DNA from 3 places in the Kitasatospora sp. NPDC024654 genome. Region 1 is predicted to be linked to each of the others. Evidence: riboswitches for the same ligand, from Rfam matches in the RefSeq annotation. Region 1 holds a riboswitch; each other region holds the start of a gene.

Evidence for each region. Region 1 has a riboswitch for cyclic di-AMP ahead of ACZ38L_RS07530 (C40 family peptidase). Riboswitches for the same ligand answer to the same signal wherever they lie in the genome.
Region 2: it holds a riboswitch for cyclic di-AMP, as region 1 does, so the genes downstream of both, ACZ38L_RS35705 (LysM peptidoglycan-binding domain-containing protein) here and ACZ38L_RS07530 (C40 family peptidase) in region 1, are expected to answer to the same signal.
Region 3: it holds a riboswitch for cyclic di-AMP, as region 1 does, so the genes downstream of both, ACZ38L_RS29150 (M23 family metallopeptidase) here and ACZ38L_RS07530 (C40 family peptidase) in region 1, are expected to answer to the same signal.

The regions. Positions count from the first base shown of each region.
Region 1 covers NZ_JBVHLF010000008.1:107,416-110,677, forward strand. The annotation lists gene ACZ38L_RS07525 (C40 family peptidase) at 1-79, opposite strand, end outside; gene ACZ38L_RS07530 (C40 family peptidase) at 261-1,352, opposite strand; cyclic di-AMP (ydaO/yuaA leader) riboswitch at 1,356-1,506, opposite strand; gene ACZ38L_RS07535 (C40 family peptidase) at 1,783-2,826, opposite strand; gene ACZ38L_RS07540 (NYN domain-containing protein) at 3,005-3,262, opposite strand, start outside.
Region 2 covers NZ_JBVHLF010000124.1:5,024-8,285, forward strand. The annotation lists gene ACZ38L_RS35700 (S53 family peptidase) at 1-55, shown strand, start outside; gene ACZ38L_RS35705 (LysM peptidoglycan-binding domain-containing protein) at 568-1,863, opposite strand; cyclic di-AMP (ydaO/yuaA leader) riboswitch at 1,876-2,037, opposite strand; gene ACZ38L_RS35710 (hypothetical protein) at 2,328-3,092, opposite strand; gene ACZ38L_RS35715 (RNA polymerase sigma factor) at 3,089-3,262, opposite strand, start outside.
Region 3 covers NZ_JBVHLF010000066.1:2,012-5,273, reverse strand. The annotation lists gene ACZ38L_RS29160 (TetR/AcrR family transcriptional regulator) at 1-220, opposite strand, end outside; gene ACZ38L_RS29155 (alpha/beta fold hydrolase) at 220-1,071, opposite strand; cyclic di-AMP (ydaO/yuaA leader) riboswitch at 1,294-1,453, shown strand; gene ACZ38L_RS29150 (M23 family metallopeptidase) at 1,466-2,686, shown strand; gene ACZ38L_RS29145 (hypothetical protein) at 2,790-3,262, opposite strand, start outside.

The sequences.
Region 1 (3,262 bases):
TCAGCGCCCGGGCGAGCCGTCGCGCGGCGCCCGGTTGGGAGGAACGGCCCGGAGTGACCGGGCGGTGCGGCATCACCATGGGGTGACGGCTCCAATCGCCGTGGAAGCTGAGATCCGAGCGCAGACGTTAGCGAGTCCCAGCGGGGGTGTCCAAACCCTTGCCAATGCGAATATTTGACCACTAATCGGACATCTGCCTGAGCCAGAGCACGCCGACGGCCCGGCCTCCCGCGGGGAGACCGGGCCGTGACGACGGAGAATCAGACCCGCACGATGGCCGTGATCGGCATGTCCGAGGCGGCCTCGTAGCGGACCACCGCACCGGTGTGCGGGGCGTGGATGACCTGGCCGCCACCCACGTACATGCCGACGTGGTCGCCGCCGTAGAAGATGATCAGGTCGCCGGGCTGCGCGTTGGCGAGGTTGGTGCCCTCGTTGGTGCCGTACGCCCACTGCTCCTGCGAGGTGCGCGGCAGCGAGACGCCGGCCTGCGCGTACGCCCACTGCATCAGGCCCGAGCAGTCGAACGTGGTCGGGCCGTTGGCACCGTAGACGTACTCGTCACCGAGCCGGCTCTCCGCGGCGGCGATGGCGGCGGCGGCCTGCGCATTGGTCGCGCCGGTGGCGGCCGCGGCCCCGGTCAGGGTGCTGCCCGCGGCGTGCGCGGCACGCGCGGCGGCGGCCTGGGCCTGCTGGGCGGCGGCCTGCGAGGCGGCGGCGGCCTGCGCCTCCTGCTCCTGCATCTGCTGGCGCTGCTGCGCGGTCAGCGTGTTGAGCAGCGCCTGCGCCTGCTGCAGCTTCGCCTGCACCGCGTCCTTGGCGGCCTGCAGGGTCTGCGTGGTGGCGTCCAGCTGGGCGAGCTTGGCCTGCGCCTCGGACTTGCTCTGGTTGAGCTGCTGTTGCTGCTGCTGCAGCTCCTTCAGCGTCTCGCTCTGGGTGCTGTTCAGCTGGCTGACCGAGCTGGCCTGGTTCAGGAAGTTGCCCGGGTTGCTGGTGAGCATCAGCTGGACGGTCGGGGATATCCCACCGTTCGCGTACTGGTCCGCGGCGACCTCGGCCAGCCCGCCCTGCAGCTGGGTGACCTGGTCCTGCTGCCGGGCCACCTGGTCCTGCAGCTGGCTGACCTGCTGCTGGAGCGCCTGCTCCTGGGCCTGCGCGCCGTCGTACTGCTGGGTGGCGGCCTCGGCCTGCTGGTTCAGCTGGTCAACCTGCGCCTTGACCTGATCGAGCGACGGCGCCGGGTCGGCCTGCGCGCTCCCCTGCGCGGAGAGCGCGACGGCGGTGGCGGCCGCGGCGGTCAGGATCGACGTGCGGGTACGGCCGGCGGGCTTGGGACGACGATGGGAACCCACGAATCCTTCTTCCTTCGACCGCCTACCGGGTGAGCTGACGGGTTCGGGCTGGAAGAGATGCCCTACGACGCCTCACCGGCCAGCAGGCCGACCTGGCGCCGATTCACCCCGAGGAACGTGGTTCCCCGGCTCCGGTCCGCGGCGCCCCCGCAGGGGTTCCCCGTCGGGCAGTCAACTGCCCGTGCCACTTTCCAGACTCGGCGGTACCCCCGCTGTCACCCCGGTCGGGTGATCACCGTCGCGGTGGTCAGGACCCCGACCCTAGTAACAGATCCGTGATCCGTTCAAATCCTTGTCAGAAAAAACTGATTAAATTGACGATGGGTGATACCGGAGTCACCCGGAGTGCAGCGGCGGGGGTGGCGTGGGTCACAGTGAAGGCTGTGACGGTCGGTCAGGCCGACCCCGCGCGGGCGGGGTCAACGCGCGGTCAGACCCGGCGGATGGTGGCGATCGGTCCGATCACGCTGGCCTGCATGACCCGGACCACGTCGCCGGTGTGCGGCGCGTGCACCACGTTGCCGTTGCCGATGTACATCCCCACGTGGTGCATGTCGCTGCCGTAGATCACCAGGTCGCCCGGCTGGGCGTCGGCGAGGCTGGGCACCTCGGTGCCGATCGTGCCCTGCTCCTGCGAGGTGCGCGGCAGCGAGACGCCGGCCTGCGCGTAGGCCCACTGCATCAGGCCCGAACAGTCGAAGGTGGTCGGACCGGTGGCGCCCCAGACGTACGAGTCGCCGAGCCGGCTGAGCGCGGCGGCCACCGCGGCCCCGGCGTAACCGGAGGCCGGCGGCAGGTTGCCCAGGTCGGCGCGGGCGGCGCCGCGGGAGGCCACGTCTCCCTCGTCCTGCTGCTCGGCCGCCTGCAGGGCCACCCGCTGGCTGGCGCTCAACGAGTTGAGCAGCGACTGCGCCTGCTGCAGCTTGGTCTGCACCTGGGACTTGGCGCTGTTCAGCGTGGTGGTGGTGGCGTCCAGCTCGGCCAGGGTGGCCGAGGCCTCCGCCTTCTCCTGGTTGAGCGTCCGCTCCTCGGACTGCAGCGACTTGAGCGCGTCGGTCTCGGTGGTGGTCGCCTGGTCCAGGCTGGCGGCCTGGGAGAGGTAGCCGGACGGGTTGGAGTTGAGCATCAGCTGTACCGACGGGTCGATCCCGTCGCTCATGTACTGCTCGCCGGCCACCGCGGCCAGACCCTGCTCCAGCTGGGTCACCTGGTCCTGGGTCCGGGCCACCTCGTCCTGCAGCTGGGAGGCCTGCTGGCGCAGCTGGTCGGACTTCTCCTGCGCACCGTCGAACTGCTGGGAGGCCTGCTCCTGCTGGGTGTTCAGGTTGTCGATCTGCGCCTTGACGTCGTCGATCGACGGCTGCGGGTCGGCCCAGGCGCTCTGCGCGGAGAGGGCGACCGCGGCCGCCGCAGCGGCGGTCAGCACGGCGACCCGGGCACGACTCGGCTGCTTGGGACGGCGGTGCGACGCCACGCGGGGCTCCTTCTTCCTGCGGTCTCACTCCATGGAGTGAGTGGCCGGAAAAATTGGTTTGACGCCAGACCCTAGTGAATGTCACATCGCCGCGCCACTCCCTTGGCCCTGCGAACCACCCCGGTTCAGCGGCCGTCACGGCTTCTCCGCAACGGCGGCTCGGGCGCCCGAGCCGGCGTCAGCTGCGCGCGAGCCGGTTGAGCAGCAGCACCGAGGCGACCGGCCGGGCACCGGCCTTGCGCACGCCGTCGGCCACCTCGCGGTCGGCCGAGACCACCACCACCGGGCGGCCCTGCGGCTCGGCCCGGACCAGCTGGCGGATCAGCTCGTCCGCGGTCTGCCCGGTCCGACTGAACCGCACCCGCACGCCGCGCGGCGGCGCCATGATCACCGGGACGTCCAGGTCCTGCCCGTCGAAGACGCAGGTCACCTCGGC
Region 2 (3,262 bases), on a different contig from region 1:
CGACGGCCCGACCGGCCTGGGCACCCCGGACGGACTGGCCGCCTTCACGGGCTGACGGCCGTCCCGGGGACGGGGTGACGCGTGGGCCGTCGTGGTCGGACGGCGGCCCGCGCGTCACCATCCCCGCCGTCGTCCGCGCGGTTCGCGGGGGCCGCGCGGACGACGGCGATCCCGCCCGGGCACGGGGGCCGGGCGGGATCACCATCTGCCGCGGGCCGGGCCGGCTCCCGATCGGCGGGCCGGGCCCGGTGGTTGGGATGCCGCAGACCCCGGCCTGATCGCCGACCGGGCGCACGGGAACCGCGCTGCGGGAGCGATCGGGTTCGGACGGGTCCAAGGCGCGGTACGCCCGATCGTGTGACCACCACCTGCCGGCACGGCCTCACCCTCGTGGCCGGGGGCCCGGCGCAGCCGCGGTGCCCGCTTCCCCCTGCCCAGCCGACCGCACCCCCCATCGTGGCCGGAGGCCGCGGTCGCCACACTCCTCCCGCCCCGGCGGATTCCCCCGCCCCGCGGCACGTGCTCGCGCCCACCGGGGCGGCGGGCGCGAGCACGGGTGAACCGGAGTCAGGGGAGCTGGAGCTGCTGGCCCGGGTGGATCAGGTCGGGGTTGGTGCCGACGGTCGAGGCGTTGTCCTGGTAGAGGCCGTTCCAGCCGGGCAACTGGTGGGACTGGGCGATCCCGGAGAGGGTGTCGCCGGTGGCCACGGTGTAGGTGCCGGCCGGGGCCGTGCTGCTGGTCGGCGCGGGGGCCGGGGTGGTGGTGGCGGACGGTGCGGGGGAGGTGGGAGTGGCCGGGGCGGCCGTGGTGCCCGTGCCAGCGCCCGTGCTCGTGCCGGTGGCCGGGGCGGCGGGTGCCGCCGGGGTGGTCGGTGCCGCCGGCGTGACCGGGGTCGTCGTGGGCGTCGTGCCGGTCGAGGGCGTGTCCGTGGTGCTGCCCGAGCTGCCCGGCGTGGCCGGCGTGCCGGGCGCGGCCGTGCCCGTGGTGCCCGTGGTGCCCGTGGTGCCCGTGGTGCCGCCGGACGTCGGGGTGGTGGGCGTCGTCGGCGTGACCGGGGTCGCCGTGCCCGTCGTGCCGGTGGTCCCCGTGGTGCCCGGCGTACCCGGCGTACCCGGCGTGCCCGGCGTGCCCGGCGTGCCCGGGGCGGGCGACGTCGTCGGAGCGGTGGGCGTGGCCGTGGTGCCCGTCGTGGTGGGTGTGGCCGGAGCCGCAGGCGTGACCGGCGTGGTGGGCGTGACGGTCGTGCTCCCGCCCGCGCTCGGCTGCGCGGTCGCCGCCGCCCCCGTGTGCTCGAGGTAGACGGACTGCTGGTTCGTCCAGTACCAGACGCCCCCGGACTGGTACCAGTACACGCCGTCGTACCCGTCCCACCCGCCGTGGCCCGGGAAGGTCGGGTCGTCGGGACCCGCCAGCACCGTGCTGCCACCGGCCGGTGCCGGAGTCGCCGGAACGGGCTGGCTGGTGTTGAGCACCGGCGCCGGCCCGTCGCTGCTCAGGCCGGCGGAGTCGGAGCAGTTCGGCCAGGCGCCCGGCCCCTGGTTGGCCAGCACTTTCTCGGCGATGGCGATCTGCTGGTCGGGGGTGGCGTGGTCGGGCTCGGCGGCGTACTTGTCGCCGCCGTACGCGACCCAGGTCCGCTGGGTGAGCTGTAGGCCTCCGTAGAGCCCGTTCCCGGTGTCGGCGGTCCAGTTCCCGGCGGTCTCGCACTGGGCGACCGCGTTCCAGGTGCTGACCGGGGCGGCGTGCGCGCTGGTCGCGGTGAGCAGCGGCAGCGCTATGCCCGCGCCCGCCACGCCGGCGGCGACCACGGCGCGGTCGGCCTGGGTGGGGCGACGGTGACGGCCGGAACCGGAAAACACCATGATGTCCCTCTGTGTCCCTCTCCGCACGCCTGCGAGGTGAGCTGTCGGGTTCGGGCCGGGAGGTGGCCCGGCCGCCCGCCGGAGGCCCCGGCGCGCGGCTTCACCCCTAGCCGTGGGGACGGCACCAAACCTGGGTCCCCCACCCCTGCCCATGGGTGGTCGGCTTCCCTCCCGCGGCGGGCAGGGCTCGGCGTACCGCGGTCGGGAGTCCGCAGCGGCGGACTGCTGGGAGACTAGAGGGATCATCAGCTTGATAACAAGCCAGCATCGTGCGCATCACACAAAAATCACGTCATGCGATTGGAGAGTGACGCCCCGCCGATCGGCGGTCGGTTCACGGACCGGCCTGATCTGGCACGGTGAGGCGGGCGCCGGTGTTCCGCAACGGTGGCTGAACCCACCCGGAACAACAGTCGAACAAATTCGTGTCCGCCTCACCAGGCCGAGGCGCTCCCGGGCAGGCCTCAGCACGTCGACGCCAGATCGCCGACCAGGGTGTCGGAGGGCTGCGGGATCTCCCCGAAGTCGTCGTCGTTCGCCGTGACCACCAGCCGGTTGATCACCGCCTCCAGCCGGATGGGCAGCCGCGGCAGCAGCCCCTGGTGGCAGCGGGCCAGGATGTCGCGTCGCACCTCCTCCGGCAGCAGCGGGACGCTCCCGCGCACCGCCGCCGCGGCCAGCCCCCGCTTCGGCCGCGGCAGCGGATGGCCGGCCAGCCGGTCCGCCTGGGCACGCCAGTAGGCGGCGTCCCGGGGCTCGCCGAGCAGCAGGTGGTAGAGGTGCAGGCAGTACGCGGCGGTCTGGCTGCCGCCGCCCGCCGCGAACTGCCACCAGAACTGCGCCGCGTCCGTCCGGTCGGTCAGGTAGAGCAGCCCGGCGAAGACCAGCGCCCCCTCGGGGTGGATCCGGGCGGAGTTGACCAGCAGGTCGAGGCTGTGCGCGGCCTGCGGGGCGTTCAGCACCAGCGCGGTGACCAGGGCGAGTTCGTGGGCCGCCTGCTCGTGCTCGGACGGCAGCCGGACGGGCGCCGCGCTGATCCGGTCCGGCTCGTGCGCCGGCAGCCGGGACGCGCCGCTGAAGACGACCACCGGCGGCTCGGCCCCGGCGCCGGACCGCCCGTCGTGCGCCGGCCCGCTGGTCGGCGCACGGAACCGGCCCGCAGTGCCGTTCCGGCGGTCGTGCGGGCGGGGGCGGGACGGCAGGCCGTGCTGGTGCTCCCCGGCGGTCATGGCGCTCCTTGCGAGTCGGCCGGTTCGGGCAGGTCGAGGGCCCGGGCGAGGTTGCGGTGGGCGTGCCGCAGGTGGGAGCGCACGGTCGCGGCCGGCCGGCCGAGGTACTGTGCGATCTCCTCCTCGTCCATGTCCAGCACGTACCTGAGGACGATGACATCGTGCTGGCG
Region 3 (3,262 bases), on a different contig from region 1:
TCTCCCGGGCGAGCAGGTCGGCCAGGTCGGAGGTGACCCGGACGGCGACCAGTCGGCGCAGTGCGCCCAGGCCGCCCGGCACGTGCTTGTAGAGGGACGGTGTGGCGACGCCCGCGCGGGCCGCCACACCGGCCAGGGTGAGCGCCTCCAGGCCCTCGTCGTCGATCAGCGCCAGGGCGTGGTCGACCACGGCGTCGGGGGTCAGTCCGACCCTGGGCATCAGGCCACCTCGCTGAGGAACGGGAGCAGGGCGTCGGCGGTGGCCTGCGGGAACTCCGCCATCGGGTAGTGGCCGGCGCCGTCGATCATCACCCTACGGGCCCGCTGCGCGCTGGCCGTCAGCGCGGCGACCTGCCGGTCGGCGACCAACTCCGGCTTCGGGAAGTCGGGGTCCTTGGCGCCCATCAGCACCAGGGCCGGGCATCGCACGTCCTGGGTCCAGCCGAGCGGCGAGGAGTCGCCGGTGACGTAGCCGCGGGTGGCCTGGCGCCGGCCGGGGGTACGCAGGGCGGTGACCATGCGGGCCCGGTAGGCGGCGAAGTCGGCGGGCTTGCGGGTGGGGTAGGCGTGGTTGAGGTACGTGCCCCAGGTGCTCGGGAGGTTCAGGACCAGCGAGCCGAGCAGCTTGGTGAGGACGCGCTGGAGGGCGCCCGGCGGCGGGACCTCGATGAAGGCGTCCACCAGGACGATCCCGGCGGCGCGGTGCGGCGCGGTGCCCGCCGCCCTGACCACGGTGGCGCCGGTGTAGGAGTTGCCGACCAGGGTCGCGCGGTCGAGGTCCAGGTGGTCGAGCAGCGCGAGCAGGTCGGTGGCGAGGGCGGCGGGGGAGTAGTCGTCCCAGGCGATGGAGGAGTCGCCGAAGCCGCGCAGGTCCATGGTGATCACTCGGTGGCCGGCCGCGGTGAGCAGCGGGCGCAGGTGACGGTAGACGGTGCGGGAGTCGAGCATGCCGGGAAGGAGCACCACCGGTCTGCCGGAGCCGCGGGTGTCGTCGAAGGCCACGGTGCCGCCGGGGACGTCGAGGTACTGGGTCCGCGGGGTGAGGGCGTCGGTGCTGGAGTCGGTGGACATGGCGGCCTTCCTGGCTGTCGAGGTGGCTGCTGACAGCCACAAAGCTAAGGCTAATAGCCTTAGCTGTCAACGCTCTGTGGCCCGATCGCGAGGCTCGTATCTACGCGCGCTCGGGGCCTCAGGAGGCCGCGCGGGCCTCAGGGGAGCGGCTTGGAATCACGGGCTTCTGGGATTAACGTTTGATAACGCAGCGCGGTCGGCAACGCCGTACCCGAACGGCACCGTGCGCCGTCGCCCAATCCGCGACCCAGCCCGAGGGCGGGGTCGCAGAGCCGGGGAACCACCGTTCCTTGGGGTGAATCGGACCGGCCCCGGCCGGACCGTAGGAGACCTTCCTGCTCCGAACCCGTCAGCTAACCCGGTAGGCGCGAAGGAAGGAAAGGAGCGCGCCCCCGTGGCGTCGACGCACACCCCGGAGAGTCGCACCCAGGCCGGAGGTACTCAGCTGCTCGACTTTCCGGACGGGACAGGGCTGCAGGACGGAACGGAGCCGGCGCCCTTCGGGCCCGAGCAGTCGACCGTGGGCGAGGAGGCCGCGCGGCACCGGTTGCCCCGGCAGAGCCGTAGCGGCGCGCCGGTGCTCGGCGTGACGGCGATGGCCGCCGCCCTTGGGGCCACCGGGTTCTCCGCCAGCGCCGCCGCTGCCGCCACTCCCGGGCCGGCCGCACCCGCTCCGACCACACTTGCCGCGCCCGAGCAGCCCGCACAGCCCGCGCACGCCGTCGACGTCGACCAGGTGGCCGACCACGCCGCCGACCCCGGACTGGCGCTGGCCGCCCGGATCCAGCAGCAGGCCGACACCCGGCGCACCGCGGCCGAGGAGGCGGCCCGGGTCGAGGCCGCCCGGGAGGCCGCGGCCAAGCGGGAGGCGCAGGCGCGCGCCGAGGCGCGGGCCCAGGCCGAGGCGCAGGCGCGTGCTGAGGCGCAGGCGCGTGCTGAGGCGCAGGCCCGGGCCGAGGCGGAGGCGGAGGCCGCGCGGCAGGCGGCGGCGCAGGCCGCTGAGGCCGCTCAGGCCGAGGAGGCCGCGCGGGCGGCGGCGGTACGGGCCGCCACGGCGCAGGTCGCGGAGGAGCAGGGGCGGGCTGTCGCCGGGACTGCCGCGGTCGCGGTCGTCGGACCCATGGCCGTCGGAGGTGCGTCCGGCGAGGGCGTCACCGACCAGGCCGGGGCGTCGCCGGTCGTCGGCCCGTTCGCGCTGCCGATCGCCTCGTCGTACGCGCTCGGACCCGGCTACGGCCAGCCGGGCGGGCACTGGGCGCACCTGCAGACAGGTGTCGACTTCGCCGCCCCCGCCGGTAGCGCGGTGGCCGCGGTCGCCGGTGGGACCGTCAGTTCGGCCGGCTGGTCCGGCTCCGACGGCTACCGGGTGGTGCAGACGCTGTCCGACGGCACCGAACTCTGGTACTGCCACCTCTCCGCGATCACCGTCCCGGCTGGCCCGGTCGCCGCGGGCACCGTGCTCGGCAAGGTCGGCGCCACCGGCAACGTCAGCATGACCGCCAACGCCGCCGTCGGTGGCGTCAGCGGTCCGCGGCTGCGGCTGGAGGTCCGCCCCGGCGGCGGTGCCCCGGTCGACGCGTTGGGCTGGCTGCGCGGGCACGGGCTGAACCCGTAGCCGGTTGGTGGCGAGTGACGGGTGACAGTTGACGGAGGCCGTCAGCCCGGGTTTGGGCTGACGACTGACCACGACTGTCAGCGCTCACCCCGCACCCGGCCCCTCACTCGTCGCCCGGAAAGGTCCAGTCGCCCTCCGGCAGCGGGAGGTCGACCAGGCCGCGTTGCAGCAGGTAGCCGTCGACCTCGGCCGCGCCCGGTTCGGGGGCGAGGTCCTGGTACTCCGTCAGCAGCAGCTCGGGCAGCCCGGGGACCGTCCACTCGCCGCACAGCCGCAACGCCTCCGCCTGGACCGCCGCCTCGAAGGCCGGGTAGTCGCCGGCCAGCTCCTCCGGCATCGGGTGGCCCAGCGCCGTCAGTCCGGCCAGGTTCCGGTAGCTGCGCTCCATCAACTGCCGTTCCAGCAGCAGCCGGGCCCCGTCGGTGGCCATCCCGATCCCGAGCAGCACCCCCGGCTCCCAACCGTCCACGCCCTCCGGCTGGTCCAGCCCGTCCAGCGCGGCGAAGACCTCGATCCGCTGCTCCTCCGGCAGCTCGCGGAAGGCGTCCAGCCAGCTCCGGACCGCGGCGAGGTCGG